Prochlorococcus marinus XMU1406: one gene and its partner. The protein of the gene in region 1 interacts with the protein of each later gene in a pairwise test. Links are inferred from orthologs where the notes say so. Each region holds a gene or a part of one and is shown in the gene's direction. Other genes may lie near its edges. The genes, in order: HA149_RS01605 and lpdA.

Evidence for each region.
Region 2: the proteins of HA149_RS01605 (region 1) and lpdA interact in binary tests that used the Escherichia coli proteins (3 or more experiments, as listed by UniProt). The link is inferred for Prochlorococcus marinus XMU1406 from one-to-one orthologs.

The regions. Positions count from the first base shown.
Region 1 is NZ_JAAORG010000001.1:295,247-298,641, reverse strand. What follows is about bases 152-3,210. They hold HA149_RS01605 (UvrD-helicase domain-containing protein), read left to right. Parts: upstream 152-506; coding sequence 507-2,915; downstream 2,916-3,210. Other genes in these bases: HA149_RS01600 (CCA tRNA nucleotidyltransferase), read left to right, coding at 2,921-3,210; HA149_RS01610 (hypothetical protein), read left to right, coding at 278-484. Also shown: HA149_RS01615 (R-phycoerythrin subunit beta), read right to left, coding at 1-99; more of HA149_RS01600, read left to right, coding at 3,211-3,395. UniProt on the Escherichia coli protein: A helicase with DNA-dependent ATPase activity. Unwinds DNA duplexes with 3'-5' polarity. Translocates on single-stranded DNA with 3'-5' polarity. Initiates unwinding more efficiently from a nicked substrate than double-stranded DNA.
Region 2 is NZ_JAAORG010000003.1:178,063-181,328, reverse strand. Bases 145-3,074 are described here. They hold lpdA (dihydrolipoyl dehydrogenase), read left to right. Parts: upstream 145-851; coding sequence 852-2,297; downstream 2,298-3,074. Other genes in these bases: trpC (indole-3-glycerol phosphate synthase TrpC), read left to right, coding at 2,303-3,074; HA149_RS07280 (TrmH family RNA methyltransferase), read left to right, coding at 145-840. Also shown: more of HA149_RS07280, read left to right, coding at 1-144; more of trpC, read left to right, coding at 3,075-3,190; HA149_RS07265 (hydantoin utilization protein A), read left to right, coding at 3,246-3,266. UniProt on the Escherichia coli protein: Lipoamide dehydrogenase is a component of the glycine cleavage system as well as of the alpha-ketoacid dehydrogenase complexes.

The DNA.
Region 1 (3,395 bases):
TAATCTTGAGTTTGCACTATTAATAAATTCTTTTATATTGCTTAAATCATTTAATTTCTTATCGGCTGACAATAGTTGATTATTCTTTGAAACTGACATTCCTGAAGTAAAAATTTAAAGACCGATCTTAAGAATAATACAAAGCTAGTAAAAACAATACAATTTCAAACTTAACGCAACGCTTCTTAATTAATAACTTCATTCCAAAGTGATAGTTGAAATAATTCAAATAAAAATTTTTTTTCCGCTAGTATAAAATTACATTTTTTATAAAGTTTTGGATCAACAGGATTTAAAATTATCAAAGAAACTTATTTCCTCATATAAAAAGAGATTGGAAAAAGAAATTCTAGACAGAAGTATGAAATTAAAGATGCCTCAAAATAAATTTGAAGAAATAATTAATAACAATAATGAACTTATAAATTTAAAAAAAGCGTTAGAAGATCTAGAAACGGAATCTGAATCTCATAGTAAAGTCTGATTTTTGAAAAACCCTTCCAAAAGTGCCTCAAACCAACAATTTTCTTTTTAAGTCCCTAAACAATCAACAACTTCAAGCAGTAAAACATGTTTATGGACCACTATTAGTTGTAGCAGGTGCAGGTAGCGGAAAAACTAAGGCTCTTACTCACAGAATTGCAAACCTTATTGAGGGTAATTCTATAGATCCCTATAACATTCTCGCAGTCACTTTCACTAACAAAGCTGCTAAAGAAATGAAAGCAAGATTAGAGGTTCTTCTAGCCCAAGAATTAGCTTTTAATCAATTTGGTCAGCCTTGGACAACTCTCAAAGAAATTGATCAAAATCAATTAAGAACAAACGTTCACCAAGAGAGGCTTCAGAACCTTTGGATCGGGACTTTCCATTCCTTATTTTCAAGACTTTTGAGATACGATATTGAAAAATATACTGATCCAGAAGGCCTAAAATGGACAAGACAATTTTCAATTTATGATGAAACAGATTCTCAAACATTAGTAAAAGAAATTATCAGTCAAGATATGAATCTTGACCCAAAAAGATATGATCCCAAAAAGATTAAAAGATTAATAAGTAATGCTAAAAATCAATGCTTAACTTCTAATGATCTTTTAGAAAAAGCAGATAATAATTTTGATAAAACAGTTGCAGAAGCCTACAAGAGATATAGGATTTCGCTCTCAAAAAATAATTCTTTAGACTTTGATGATCTTCTACTTTTGCCTGTTTTCTTATTGAGGCAAAATGATATAGTCAGAGATTACTGGCACAAAAGATTTAAACATATTTTAGTTGACGAATATCAAGATACAAATAGAACACAATATGAACTTATAAAATTAATTACGACTGGAAATACTGAACCAAAAAAATTCTTCAATTGGGAAGATCGGTCAATTTTTGTAGTTGGGGATGCTGATCAAAGTATTTATAGTTTCAGAGCTGCTGACTTCAGAATTTTAATTGGTTTTCAAGAAGATTTTAAAACTTCAATCAATGATGATACAAAATCATCTTTAATTAAATTAGAAGAAAATTATAGGTCATCTTCCAATATCCTTGATGCTGCAAACTCACTAATTGAAAACAACTCTGAAAGAATTGACAAAGTTTTAAAGGCTACTAAAGAAAAAGGGGAACTTTTAACGTTACTTAGCTGTGATGATGAAATTTCCGAGGCAGAAGCAATTACCAATAAAATAAAATCACTCAATAACTATAATCAAAACCCAATTTGGAAAAATTTTGCAATTTTATATCGAACCAGAGCTCAGTCTAGAGTATTAGAAGAATCTCTTGTAAGGTGGCGCATTCCTTATACAATTTTTGGAGGATTGCGTTTTTATGATAGAAGAGAAATTAAAGATGCGATAGCATATTTGAAAGTTCTGGTTAATTCTTCAGATAACGTTAGTCTTTTACGAATCATAAATGTTCCTAGAAGAGGGATTGGTAAGACTACTATTCAAAAACTTAATGAACTATCTAATAGGTTAAATATCCCATTATGGGAGGTTCTTAATGATAAGCAAAGTCTTGAAGAAACAATAGGGCGATCATCAAAAGGAATTAATAAATTTACTGAAATTATGAATGATCTACTGTGTTACCTAGAAAATTCAGGTCCCGCTCAACTACTACAACTTATATTAGAAAAAAGTGGTTACTTAAGTGACTTGCTCTCTAGTGGGACTGAAGAATCTGAAGATAGAAGAAATAATTTACAAGAACTAATTAATGCAGCTACTCAATATGAAGAAGAAACAGAAAGTGGAGATGTAGAGGGATTTCTCTCTACAGCAGCCTTAACAACTGATAATGATACGAAGAAAAATAATCCTAACTCTGTAACTCTCATGACTCTGCATAATAGTAAAGGTTTAGAATTTCAAAATGTTTTTATCACTGGGCTAGAACAAGGTCTCTTCCCTAGCCATAGATCAATAGATACTCCCTCACTTCTTGAAGAGGAAAGAAGATTATGCTATGTAGGTATTACTAGAGCTAAAGAAAGAGTTTTCTTAAGTCATGCCAGAGAAAGAAGATTATGGGGTGGCATGCGTGAAGCAACAATTCCTTCAATATTTCTTTCCGAAATACCTGAAGATTTAATGGATGGCGAATTACCACAAACTGGTGGTGCTTCAATTAGAAGAGATTGGCATCTTGATCGTTTAACTAGAGTTGATCGAAACAATCCAAATGAATTTGTTAACAAACCAATAAATGCAGTAAGGAAATTATATTCAGGTCCCAGTAAAGGGAAAAGCTGGATAGTTGGAGATATGCTAATTCACTCAAAGTTTGGGAAAGGTGAAATCATACATATTTTTGGGAGTGGAGAAAAAATATCTTTAGCAGTAAAATTTGGTGATAAAGGAAGTAAAATTCTAGATCCCAGATTAGCTCCAATTCGTTATGTAAGTTAAAACTCATGAACGATATCTCTGATTACATCCAAGGGGAATTAATCAAAACTCCATTTAATCTATATAACCTAATTGCTAAATACATAGAATCTAATAACAATACTAAAGTAGCTTTTGTTGGCGGTTATTTAAGAGATTTATTAATTAGTAAATTCCACAAAAAATCGTTTTCTAAACCTGTAGATATTGATCTTGTTATTGAAGGATCCTCTATTTCTCTTGCAAAATTTATAAAAAAAAATATTGTAAATGTAGATTTATGTTTGATCAAGGAATTTAATTTATACAACACTGTAGAAATAAATATTAATGACTATAAAATTGATATTGCTTCTGCAAGAAAAGAAATTTATTCTGCTCCAGGCTTAAATCCCACAGTAAATAAAAGTACTATTGCGGAGGATCTTAAGAGGAGAGATTTCACTATAAATTCAATAGCCTTCGAGGTCTCGACAAGGAAAATCTATGATCTTTATGGAG
Region 2 (3,266 bases), on another replicon or contig:
GAAAATACTTTTTTAAAAATAACTAGTAAAAACAATAATCTAGTTAAAAGATTTAGATCATTTAAAAGAAGATCATCTCCAAAAGATCAAGACTTTTTTTGCATAGAGGGTACACATCTTATTGAAGAATTACTGAAGTCTGGAAAAAATCCCTCTAAGATTTTAGTTACCGAAAAATGGCTAAGAAAAAATCAAAATCTAAGCAAAAAATTTCATCACTCATTAATAAATATTGTCTCAGAGGAAGTCTTGGCATCTGCGATTTCAACAATTAATCCAGATGGTATAGCAGCTTTGGTAGAGATTTCAGCAATACCTAATTATCAATTTAATAAAAAAGATGATTTTGTTCTTGTTCTCGACAAGATTCAAGATCCTGGGAATATGGGTAATCTTTTTAGAACTGCTTTAGCTGCAGAGGTTGATTCAATTTTTTTAGCTGGAGGTGCGCATCCATTAGGCCAAAAGGTATTAAGGGCATCCTCTGGTGCAGTTTTTCATCTGCCATTTTTAAGATTTGATGGAACTGAAGAAGAAATATTAAATTCTTTACTTAAGTCTTTGTCTGAATTATCAAATGAAGGATTTAAGATTTTATCTACTAGTAGCCATAATAAAAGTTCAAAAAAATCTCCAAAACCTTATTGGGAAGTTGATTGGTCTAGACGTACCGCATTAATTTTGGGTAATGAAGGACAAGGTATTCATAAAAAAATTCAAGAAGCTTTTAATGAAACAATTACAATTCCGCATAGTGAGCTTGTAGAATCATTGAATGTGGCTTGTGTTGCAGTTCCGTTATTACTAGAACGAAAAAGAGTCGCATACACTTCTAATTAAATGAATAAAAAGTGACTGATTCAAATTTTGATTTTGATTTAATCGTAATAGGAGCAGGATATGGAGGTTTTGATGCCGCTAAACATGCTGCTGGTAAGGGACTGAAAGTCGCAATAGTAGAATCTTCAGATATGGGGGGCACTTGTGTTAACAAGGGTTGCGTTCCATCTAAAGCTCTTTTGGCTGCAAGTGGAAAAGTTAGAGAAATAGCTGATTATGAACATTTAGCTAAATTTGGTATTCATTCTTCTCCAGTAAGGTTCGAGAGATCAAAAATTGCAGATCATGCAAATAATTTAGTTTTAAATGTTAGAGAAAATTTAACAAAAACTCTTAAAAGGAGTGGAGTTGAAATTATTTTGGGTATTGGCAGAATTGAAGGAAATCAAAAAGTAGGTGTAAGAGATAAAAACGGAATTGATAAAATTTTCACATGTAAGAATATTGTTTTAGCAACTGGTTCTTCTCCTTTTGTACCCCGTGGAATAACTTTGGATAATAGGACTGTATTTACTAGTGATGATGCTGTTAAACTTGAGTGGCTTCCAAGATGGATAGCAATTATTGGAAGTGGATATATAGGACTAGAATTTGCTGATGTTTATACCGCGCTTGGTTGTGAAGTTACCATGATCGAGGCTTTGGAAAATATTATGCCAACATTTGATCCAGACATCACTAAAATCGCTAAGAAGAAACTTATTCAAGCAAGAGATATAGACACAAAATCAAATGTTTTTGCGACAAAAATAACACCTGGATGCCCTGTAAAAATTGAGCTGACAGATCCAAAATCTAAAGAAGTTGTTGAAACTTTAGAAGTTGACGCTGTACTAGTTGCAACTGGTAGAAGTCCTAATAGTAATAACTTAAATCTAGAGTCGGTTGGTATTGAAACAATAAAAGGTTTCATTCCTGTAGATGATCAAATGAGAGTTAAAAATGGTGATGAAATAATACCTAATATTTGGGCTGTTGGAGATGTAACAGGCAAACTAATGCTTGCCCATACAGCTGCAGCGCAGGGTACTATTGCTGTTGATAATATTTGCGGTGAAAATGTCGAAATTAACTATCAAAGTATCCCTGCAGCAACCTTTACTCACCCTGAGATAAGTTCAGTTGGTCTCTCTGAAGCTGAAGCTAAAGAGAAATCTGAAAAAGAAAATTTTACTATGGGTGTTGTCAAAAGTTTTTTTAAGGCTAATTCAAAAGCATTAGCTGAATTGGAGAGTGATGGATTGCTAAAGTTGATTTTTAATAAAGATAATGGGAAAGTATTAGGTGCTCATATTTTTGGGTTACATGCAGCTGATTTAATACAAGAAATTTCGAACGCTATTTCAAGGAACCAAGATGTAATTGAATTATCTAAAGAAGTTCATACTCATCCCACTCTTAGTGAAGTAGTGGAGGTCGCATATAAACAAGCGGCTTATCAAATAAATAATATCTAAAATTAATGGAGATAAGACGTAGGCCACCAAATCCGACAGTAAGGGTTGAAAAATTAGAATATGCTGTACCTCATAGAGAAGCACAAGCAAAAAATATTCTTGAAGAAATTGTATGGCACAAGGACATTGAAATTAAGAATTTTAAAAAAATAGTTTCTTTAGAAGATCTAATCAAAAAGATTGAAAACCTTCCTGCTCCCAAAGATTTTTATAAAAATATCTTGGAGTCAAAAATAAAACCAGGAGTAATTGCTGAAATAAAAAAAGCTAGTCCGAGTAAAGGAGTTATTAGAAAAGATTTTAATCCTGAAGATATAGCAGTTTGTTATGAAGGATTAGGTGCATCATGTATCTCAGTACTTACTGATAAAAGGTTTTTTCAAGGTAGTTATGAAATACTCGAAACTGTAAGGAAATCAACTAATCTCCCTCTACTCTGCAAAGATTTTATTATTTCTGCTTATCAGATTTATAAAGCAAGGGTATCTGGTGCTGATGCAATATTATTAATTGCTGCGATTTTAAGTGATGACGATTTAATTTATCTAAAGAAAATAGCTGATAATTTAAAGATGAGTGTCCTTGTTGAAGTTCATAACGATAATGAATTAGAAAGGATTCTAAAGTTAAAATCTTTTAATCTTATTGGAATAAATAATAGGGACCTAAAGACTTTTAAAACGGATTTAAAAACATCAATAGAATTGATGCATACATATGCTGATATATTTTTAAAACAAAATATTCTTCCCATTAGTGAATCCGGAATTAATTGTGCCGAAGATTTAGAATCGCTTAGATCTTTTGGAATCAAGGGAGTATTAATTGGTGAAACTTTTATGAGAGAAAGTGATATTGAACAAACTTTCAAGAGATTATTTAACTCACTTTAATTTTGCCTTCAAATCGTGCTATAAAATTGAATAAACAGAATTGTACTGAATATATATGCAGGCTGTAATTTTTACA